DNA from 3 places in the Bradyrhizobium sp. LA6.1 genome. Region 2 is predicted to be linked to each of the others. Evidence: predicted binding sites of a transcription regulator. Region 2 holds the regulator's gene; each other region holds the start of a gene.
The links. The regulator HrcA, encoded in region 2, represses chaperone genes, less so after heat shock. The targets are predictions, from matches to a motif close to GTTAGCACTCNCNNNNNGNGAGTGCTAAC.
Positions count from the first base shown of each region.

Region 1: ABIB99_RS15825 (co-chaperone GroES) is a predicted target of HrcA. The motif match lies at 1,996-2,024, and genes of this name have one in related genera.
Region 3: ABIB99_RS05845 (co-chaperone GroES) is a predicted target of HrcA. The motif match lies at 1,263-1,291, and genes of this name have one in related genera.

Region 1 is NZ_JBEPQK010000005.1:411,437-414,707, reverse strand. Features, by position in the region: gene groL (chaperonin GroEL) at 1-1,500, opposite strand, end outside; gene ABIB99_RS15825 (co-chaperone GroES) at 1,609-1,905, opposite strand; gene ABIB99_RS15820 (hypothetical protein) at 2,235-2,756, shown strand; gene ABIB99_RS15815 (protein phosphatase CheZ) at 2,946-3,271, opposite strand, start outside.
Region 2 is NZ_JBEPQK010000007.1:364,565-367,835, reverse strand. Features, by position in the region: gene rdgB (RdgB/HAM1 family non-canonical purine NTP pyrophosphatase) at 1-92, opposite strand, end outside; gene rph (ribonuclease PH) at 104-817, opposite strand; gene hrcA (heat-inducible transcriptional repressor HrcA) at 986-2,074, shown strand; gene grpE (nucleotide exchange factor GrpE) at 2,171-2,776, shown strand; gene pncA (bifunctional nicotinamidase/pyrazinamidase) at 2,929-3,271, opposite strand, start outside.
Region 3 is NZ_JBEPQK010000002.1:472,093-475,363, forward strand. Features, by position in the region: gene groL (chaperonin GroEL) at 1-861, opposite strand, end outside; gene ABIB99_RS05845 (co-chaperone GroES) at 906-1,220, opposite strand; gene ABIB99_RS05850 (usg protein) at 1,599-1,886, shown strand; gene ABIB99_RS05855 (cupin domain-containing protein) at 2,047-2,586, shown strand; gene ABIB99_RS05860 (NupC/NupG family nucleoside CNT transporter) at 2,703-3,271, opposite strand, start outside.

The DNA of each region.
Region 1 (3,271 bases), on a different contig from region 2:
CACCTTGGCGGGATCGATGATGCCCTTCTCGACCATGTCGACATAGTCCTCGTTCTGGGCGTCGAAGCCGAAGGTCTCGGACTTGTTCTCCAGGATCTTGCCGACGACGATCGAGCCTTCCACGCCCGCGTTCTCGGAGATCTGGCGGATCGGGGCTTCCAGCGCCTTCAGCACGATGTTGATGCCGGCCTGGACGTCGGCATTGGCGTTGGTGAGACGGCCCACCGCCTTCTTGGCACGCAGCAACGCGACGCCGCCGCCGGGGACGATGCCTTCCTGCACCGCGGCGCGGGTGGCGTTGAGCGCGTCCTCGACGCGGTCCTTCTTCTCCTTGACCTCGATCTCGGTCGCGCCGCCGACGCGGATCACCGCGACGCCGCCGGCGAGCTTGGCGAGGCGCTCCTGGAGCTTCTCACGGTCGTAGTCCGAGGTGGTCTCCTCGATCTGGGCCTTGATCTGGCCGACGCGGGCCTCGATCTCCGGCTTCTTGCCGGCGCCCTTGACGATCGTGGTGTTCTCCTTGTCGATCACGACCTTGCCGGCGCGACCGAGCATCTTCACCGTGACGTTCTCGAGCTTCATGCCGAGGTCCTCGGAGATGAGCTGGCCGCCGGTGAGGATCGCGAGGTCCTCGAGCATGGCCTTGCGGCGGTCGCCGAAGCCCGGCGCCTTGACGGCGGCGACCTTCAGGCCGCCACGCAGGCGGTTGACGACCAGGGTGGCCAGCGCCTCGCCCTCGACGTCCTCGGCGATGATGACGAGCGGCTTGCCCGACTGCACCACGGCTTCCAGCACCGGCAGCATGGCCTGCAGGCCGGACAGCTTCTTCTCGTGCAGGAGGATGTAGGCGTCCTCGAGCTCGGCGGTCATCTTCTCGGCGTTGGTGACGAAGTAGGGCGACAGATAGCCGCGGTCGAACTTCATGCCCTCGACGATGTCGACCTCGGTGTCGAGTGACTTGTTCTCCTCGACGGTGATGACGCCCTCGTTGCCGACCTTCTGCATCGCCTGGGCGATCATCTTGCCGATGGCGGCATCGCCGTTGGCCGAGATGGTGCCGACCTGGGCGACCTCGGAGGAGGCGGCGACCGGCTTGGCGCGCTTTTCAATGTCCTTGATCACCGCTGCAACCGCGATGTCGATGCCGCGCTTGAGGTCCATCGGGTTCATGCCGGCGGCAACCGCCTTGGCGCCTTCGCGAACGATGGCCTGGGCCAGCACGGTCGCGGTGGTGGTGCCGTCGCCGGCGAGGTCGTTGGTCTTGGAGGCGACCTCACGCAGCATCTGGGCGCCCATGTTCTCGAACTTGTCCTCGAGCTCGATCTCCTTGGCGACGGTGACGCCGTCCTTGGTGATGCGGGGCGCGCCGAAGCTCTTCTCGATGACGACGTTGCGGCCCTTCGGACCGAGCGTCACCTTGACGGCGTTGGCGAGAATGTCGACGCCGCGCAGCATGCGATCGCGCGCGTCTCCGGAAAACTTGACGTCTTTGGCAGCCATTTCTTCAATCCCTCGTGTTTCGTGATGTGTTTGCCGCTTGCGGAATGACCGAATGCCCGGATCGCGCGATCCGGGCATGACATTCAGCGGCTGTTCAGGCTGACGGCCTTAGGCCATGACGCCCATGATGTCCGACTCCTTCATGATCAGGAGCTCTTCGTTGTCGATCTTGACCTCGGTGCCCGACCACTTGCCGAACAGCACGCGGTCGCCGACCTTGAGGTCGATCGGGATCAGCTTGCCGGCCTCGTCGCGGCCGCCGGGGCCGACGGCGACGACCTCGCCCTGGGACGGCTTTTCCTTGGCGGTGTCCGGAATGATGATGCCGCCCTTGGTCTTTTCCTCGGCGTCGATACGTTTGACCACGACACGGTCATGCAGCGGACGAAATTTGGATTTAGCCATGACGTTTCCCTTTGGAGGCTCGCTTCGGAAGGAATGGAAGTGGGTAGGGGCGGCGTCCGTCCACCCTCTTGCCGAGGATCGAACGGCGCGCTTAGCAATCGGGCTTTCCGAGTGCTAATAGTGCGCCCGGAAATATGGCTTGGCCGCGATCCTGTCAAGCAAGGGTGGTTAAGCGATTGGTGAGGCGGATATAGGATCGTGTCTAGAGAAACTTATTGGTCGCGCTGGCGTATAAAGGACGTCATTGCTCCGACAGCGGTTTTGCGCTTGGCTGCAGGAGGGATGCGGTCGGGGTCTCATTTGGGGGACGGTTTGCTCGGGGGAATGTCATGATCAGGTCAGCTCACGCACGCACGGTTGCCAATCTGGCGGCCGCCTCCTGCCTGGCGCTGCTGCTTGGCGCCTGCGGCGGCGGTATGAGCCTGCCGTCGTTCTCGTCGTCTTCGCCGCCGCCCGAGGCTGAGCCCGGCACCGGCCCGGAAATGCCGGCGAGCATCCGCGCCGACGAGATCGTCGGCCGCTGGGGTCTCGCCTCGTTCCAGAACCCGGCCGACCGCGCCCGCACCGAGGCCGCGGCCCGGGCGCAGTGCAAGAATCCCTACGTGATCACCGCCGGTTCCTCCGGCGGCGTGATCATGCATCTCGCCGACCAGGCGACGCCGCAGGAGCTGCGGCTGAAGGGCTCGCCCAGCGGCAAGAACTACATCGGCCCGGCGGGTCCCACCCCCGGCGAGCAGGACCGCGAGATCGTCTCCTTCGACGGCCGCGTCCTGATCACCCGCTTCATCGACAAGGACGCCGCCACCCGCTACGGCAACATGGTCTACGTCCGCTGCGCGCCAAGGGCGTAGTTTCTCCTTCGTCATGCCCCGGCTTGACCGGGGCATCCAGTACGCCGCGGCCTCTCGGCTCAATCACCGCCGCCTCTGGAATACTGGATCGCCCGGTCAAGGCCGGGCGATGACAGTGGAGGGGATGGCCCCAAAAACAAAAACGCCGGCTCTCGCCGGCGTTTTGTTTTTCCGTAATGCCGCGCCCGATCAGTCGAACAGCGCGTCGATGTCGTCCTGCGAGGCGTGGCCGACGTCGCCGGCGAGCTTGGGGCCGTTGAGGAGCTTTTCGTCGTCGCTGCGGGTGTCGGCCGGCGCGGGCACATGGGCCTTGATCGCGTCGACGCCGCCCCAGATCTCCATCATCGCATTGATGTGCTGCTCGATGAACTTCATCGTGGTCATGACCTTGCTGATGCGCTGGCCGGTCAGGTCCTGGAAGTTGCAGGCTTCGAAGATCGAGATGACGCGTTCCTGGATGTCGTCGGCGAGCCGCTTCTGCTGGTCGGCCGATTGCACCTTGGACATCGCGCTGG
Region 2 (3,271 bases):
ATGCCGCAAGGCGCGAGCAACTCCTTCATCTCGGCGAGCTTGCCAGGATTGTGGGTCGCGATGACGAGCTTTCCGGTGATTCGGCGGTGCATGGGCCTATTGACTACGCGACAGCCAGTTTCTGCAAGTCCACGAGCCGCGCGATACCCTTCTGGGCCAGCGCCATCAGCGCGAGGAATTCGTCCTGTGTGAACGGTTCGCGTTCGGCGGTGCCCTGCACCTCGATGATGCGGCCATCGCCGGTCAGGACGAAATTGGCGTCGGTCTGGGCTTCCGAATCCTCGGCATAGTCGAGGTCGAGCACGGGCGTGCCGTTGTAGATCCCGCAGGAGATCGCGGCGACGTTGTCGCGCAGCACCTTGGCCTTGATCATGTTGCGCGCCTTCATCCAGTTGATGCAATCGGCGAGCGCGACCCAGGCGCCGGTGATCGAGGCCGTGCGCGTGCCGCCGTCGGCCTGGAGCACGTCGCAATCGACCGTGATCTGGCGCTCACCGAGCGCTTCGAGATCGACGATGGTGCGAAGCGAGCGGCCGATCAGGCGCTGAATCTCGACGGTGCGGCCGCTTTGCTTGCCGGCGGAGGCCTCGCGGCGGGTGCGTTCGGAGGTCGCGCGGGGCAGCATGCCATATTCGGCGGTGACCCAGCCGCGGCCCTGGCCCTTCAGCCACGGCGGCAGGCGGTCTTCCAGCGTGGCGGTGACCAGCACATGGGTGTCGCCGAATTTCACCAGGCAGGAGCCTTCCGCATATTTGACCACGCCGCGCTCCAGCGTCACGGGGCGCAATTCGTCGGGCGCACGGCGGCTTGGCCGCATGGGAAATCCTCCAAAACCTTCGGAAAAGGGCTATTCGCGGTGCTTGTAGGTGGGGTGAGGGTGGGCGGCAAGGCTTTTTCACCCCGGGTTTTCCACCCCGCAAACGCCACGCTTGTCAGAACCCTCCGGGATGGACAAATTATAAGCGTCTGAGAGGAGTTACCGTCCGTGGCCCATCACGATCCGATCCATCTGATCGCGCCGCGCGCAGGCCTCGCCCAGCTCAACGAGCGCTCCCGCGACATCTTTCGTCAAATTGTCGAAAGCTATCTCGCGACCGGCGAGCCGGTCGGCTCGCGCAATATTTCGCGGCTGATCGCGATGCCCCTGTCGCCGGCCTCGGTCCGCAACGTCATGGCCGACCTGGAACAGCTCGGCCTGATCTATGCGCCCCACACCTCTGCCGGCCGCTTGCCGACGGAACTCGGCCTGCGCTTCTTCGTCGACGCCCTGATGCAGGTCGGCGACCTCAATGACGCCGAGCGGCAGTCGATCCAGAGCCAGTTGACGTCGGTGGGTCACGCCCAATCGGTCGAGGCGGCGCTGTCGGAGGCGCTGACGCGGCTGTCCGGTCTCACCCGCGCCGCAGCGGTCGTGCTGACCCCGAAATCCAATGCGCGGCTGAAACACATCGAATTCGTCCGGCTGGAACCCGAAAAAGCCCTGGTGATCCTGGTCGGCGAGGACGGTCAGGTCGAAAACCGCGTGTTGTCGCTGCCGCCCGGAGTTCCCTCCTCGGCGCTCACCGAAGCCGGTAATTTCCTCAATGCGCGGATTCGCGGCCGCACGCTGGCCGAGGCGCGGCTCGAGCTCGAAACCGCGCTCGGCGAAGCCCGTGCCGAGCTCGATCAACTGACGCAGAAGGTGATTTCGGCCGGCATTGCGAGCTGGTCCGGCGGCGAGAACGAGGACCGCCAGCTGATTGTTCGCGGCCACGCCAATCTGCTCGAGGATCTGCACGCGCTGGAGGATCTCGAGCGCGTTCGCCTGCTGTTCGACGATCTCGAGACCAAGCGCGGCGTGATCGACCTTCTGGGGCGCGCCGAGACCGCCGAGGGCGTGCGGATCTTTATCGGTTCGGAGAACAAACTGTTTTCCTTGTCAGGCTCCTCCACCATCATCTCGCCCTATCGGGATGCCGCCGGCCACATCGTCGGTGTTTTGGGCGTGATCGGGCCGACGCGGCTGAATTATGCCCGCGTAATCCCGACCGTGGACTACGCCGCGCGCATCGTCAGCCGCCTCTTGGGGGGCTGACCGGCGTTTCCTCCGATCACGGGCGCTTGATTTTCGTGAGCTTAGGCACGATATCCGGGCCAACAATCCCTTGAGACGAGTTCGAGAAGAGAGCCGATGACCGATCGAGACCGGCAGCCCGACGACACGACCCCGCCGACCGACGAGCCCGTGGTGTCAAAACCCTACATCATGCCCGACGATCCGGAGCCCGGCTCGGTCGAGCTGTTGCAGAAGGAAGCCGCCGAAGCGCGCGACCGCATGCTGCGGACGCTGGCCGAGATGGAAAATCTGCGCAAGCGCACCACCAAGGAGGTCGCCGACGCCCGCCTCTACGGCATCACCGGCTTCGCCCGCGACGTGCTCGACATCGCCGACAATCTCCAGCGTGCGCTCGATGCCGTTCCGGCCGAGGCCCGTGCCGCGGCCGATCCCGGCCTGACCTCGCTAATCGAGGGCGTCGAGCTCACCGAGCGCTCGCTGCTCAACGCGCTGGAAAAGCACGGCGTCAAGAAGTTCGATCCGCAGGGCCAGAAGTTCGACCCGAACTTCCAGCAGGCGATGTACGAGGTGCCGGATGCGTCGGTGCCTGCGGGCACCGTCGTGCAGGTCATGCAGGCCGGCTACACCATCGGCGAGCGCGTGCTGCGCCCGGCGCTGGTCGGTGTCGCCAAGGGCGGCACGAAGGCTGCGCCGGCTGCGAACAGCAACGAAGTGAACTGAGCGGCGCACTGGTCGATCCTCATGGTGAGGAGGCGCGTCAGCGCCGTCTCGAACCATGCAGGCCCGGCTGTTGCAGCTCGGCCTTCATCCTTCGAGACGCGTGCTAAGGAGCACGCTCCTCAGGATGAGGATTTGGCAGCTTTTCGCGCCGCTTACGCGCTCACCGCGATATCCGCGGACTGAATCCGCTTCACGCCGGCCTTGGCCATGTCGGCCCAGGCTTTTGCGAGCGACCCCTGCGTGTCGATGCCGCGGCAGGCGTCTTCCACCACATAGACCTCGAAGCCCGCCTTGCGCGCGTCGAGCGCGGTCCAGGCGACGCAGAAGTCTGTCGCGAGGCCGGCGACGAAGACGCGCTTGATCTTGCGGCCCTTCAGGTAACCGGCGAGGCCCGTCGAGGTCTTGCCGTCGGCTTCCAGGAAGGCCGAGTAGCTGTCGACGTCCTTGTGAAAACCCTTGCGGATGATGAGTTCGGCATGCGGGATCGCAAGATCC
Region 3 (3,271 bases), on a different contig from region 2:
GGCCTTGCGGCGATCGCCGAAGCCCGGAGCCTTGACGGCCGCGACCTTCAGACCACCGCGCAGACGGTTGACGACGAGGGTCGCGAGAGCTTCGCCCTCGACGTCCTCGGCGACGATCACCAGCGGCTTGCCGGTCTGCACCACGGCCTCGAGCAGCGGCAGCAGCTCGTTCAGCGAGGAGAGCTTCTTCTCGTTGATGAGGATGTAGGCGTCGTCCATCTCAACGCGCATCTTGTCGGCGTTGGTGACGAAGTAGGGCGAGATGTAGCCGCGGTCGAACTGCATGCCCTCGACGACGTCGAGCTCGGTCTCGAGTGACTTGGCTTCCTCGACGGTGATGACACCCTCGTTGCCGACCTTCTTCATGGCGTCGGAGAGGAACTTGCCGATTTCGGCATCGCCGTTGGCGGAGATGGTGCCGACCTGGGCGATCTCGTCGTTCGAGGTGACCTTCTTGGAGTTCTTGACGAGGTCGGCGACCACGGCTTCCACGGCCAGGTCGATACCACGCTTCAGGTCCATCGGGTTCATGCCGGCGGCAACCGACTTTGCGCCTTCACGAACGATCGCAGCCGCGAGCACGGTTGCGGTGGTGGTGCCGTCGCCGGCCGCGTCAGCCGACTTGGAGGCGACTTCGCGCACCATCTGCGCGCCCATGTTCTCGAACTTGTCGTCGAGCTCGATCTCCTTGGCGACGGTGACGCCGTCCTTGGTGATGCGGGGAGCGCCGAACGACTTGTCGAGGACGACGTTGCGGCCCTTGGGGCCGAGCGTCACCTTGACGGCGTTGGCGAGGATGTCGACGCCACGCAGCATCTTGTCGCGTGCATCGACGCCGAATTTGACTTCTTTAGCTGACATCTGGATTTTTCCTTAGGTGTTTAGCTGGTGGGGAGAGGGGGCTCTTAGGCCGCCTTCTTCTTGGAAGCGGGGACGTCGAGGACGCCCATGATGTCGCTTTCCTTCATGATCAGCAGGTCGACGTTGTCGATCTTGACCTCGGTGCCGGACCACTTGCCGAACAGCACGCGGTCGCCGACCTTCAGGTCGATCGGGATCAGCTTGCCAGCTTCGTCGCGGCCACCGGGGCCGACGGCGACGACTTCGCCCTGCGAGGGCTTTTCCTTGGCAGTGTCGGGAATGATGATGCCGCCGGCGGTCTTCTCTTCTGCGTCGATACGCTTGACCACGACGCGGTCGTGAAGCGGACGGAATTTCATGCAGTCCTCCTAAGTAGTTGCACGGTATGGGAATTTTTTGGCGTTAGCAGTCTGTGCCAGCGAGTGCTAGCACAGGCGAGGCTGAAATAGGACAGGAATTTTGCGGGGGCAAGGGCTTCTAGCAGAAAATTCGGCACTCTGAAGGCCCGGGTGCCAGAATCTCTTTACCATCGTTAACCCGCCCGGTGACCGTATTAGCACGGAGCCGTCTCTGCTGCTAAAGCATTGAATTTCAACAGCTTGTTAAACTTTTGGGCTTGAGATGGATTGTCAGTTTGCGTCACATTTCTCTCATGTGAGCGCATCAGTACCGGGTGGCTCGTAAGGCGCACACCGACCAAGCCGCCCCTTGAATGCGCTCCTGCAAAGGAGGTTGGCATGGGCTTGCGGAGTGGGGGCGTTTCCGAAGATTTCCGGAAACAGCTTTTGGGTTACGGGCTGACGACGGCGCAAATTCTCTATCGAATGCCCGATCATCCCTCGCTTCTCCAGACCTACGTCTGGCAGAACTACGACATGTTTCCGAAATTTCCGGCGCTGAAGGATTTCCTGGCGTTCTGGCAGGAGAAGCTCGACGGTCCGCTCCATTCGGTGACCGTCGCGCATTCCAAGCTGATCAAGCCGGCCGAGCTGCGCGCCGTGGATGGCGTGTTCCGGCTGCATTGAACAGCGCGCCGGCATCGTAGAGTGGGTAAAGGCGCGCTCGCGCCGTGCCTACCATCTCTCCACGATTGCATCTGGCAATGGTGGGCACGCTTTCGCTTTGCCCACCCTACGATATCTCGTTCTGTGCTAGCCTCCGCCTATAACAACAGGGAGGCGACCCATGGCCAAGAAAACAAAATCGCGCAGTGCAGCCCAGGCCGCAGTGAAGAAGCGGAGCGGAGCCAAGGCCGTGGCACGATCCTCGGCGCGCAAGGCGGTGAAGGCGAAGGCGCGCACGACACCGGCAAAGGCCGCTCCGAAAAAGGCCGCCCGTCCCAAGCAGCGCATCGCCATCAGTCATCACCGCGAGGAAGACTTCAAGGCCGACGGCCTGCGCGCCTACGCAAAGTATCGCGACCTCGGCATCGCCGAAGCCAGCCACGGCCTCGCGCAAGCCCACGTGATCCGCCTGCAAGGCCCCTGCGATCCGAACGAGGTGTCGAAGCTGCACTTCCACGACGTCGAATTCCAGATGGTCTACGTGCTCAAGGGCTGGGTGAAGACCTACATGGACGGTCAGGGTGAGACCTTGATGAAGGAAGGCAGCGCCTGGACCCAGCCGCCGAAGATCAAGCACATGATCCTGGATTATTCGGATGACGTGGAACTGCTGGAGGTGATCCTGCCGGCGGAGTTCAGGACGGTGGAGTTGAAGGCCTGATGTCATTCCGGGGCGCGCGCAGCGCGAGCCCGGAATCAATTTCTCCGCATGTGCTGATGCCCGATGGATTCCGGGCTCGCCGCTTCGCGGCGCCCCGAAATGACGGTGGAGAGAGCCTAACTCAACACCCCCACCACCGCGCCCATCAAACACGTCGTCAGCGTCCCCGACACGATCGACTTCAATCCCAGCGCGTTGATCTCCTCGCGCCGCTCCGGCGCCATCACCCCTAAGCCGCCGATCATGATGCCGAGGCTGGCGAAATTGGCGAAGCCGCACATTGCGTAGAGCATGATCAGGCGCGAGCGCGGATCGAGCGTATCGGGCGGCAGTTTTGAGAAGTCGACATAGGCGATCAGCTCGTTGAGCACGGTCTTGGTGCCCATCAGGCTGCCGGCGGTCACCGCCTGGTCCCAGGGCAATCCCATCAGCCAGCACACCGGCGCCATCACGAGGCCGAGCAGGCGTTGCAGCGAGATCGCGGCGCCGCCGATATTGGGCAGCAGTCCGAGGACGGCATTGACGAGATAGACCAGTGCCACCAGCACCAGCAGCATGGCGACGATGTTGATCAGCAGTTCGATCCCCGCGCTCGTCCCCTTGACGATCGCATCCATCGGGCCGGAGACGTCCATCTCAGGATCCTCCAGCGCGCCGCCGGTGCGCTTGTCTGACGTCTCCGGCA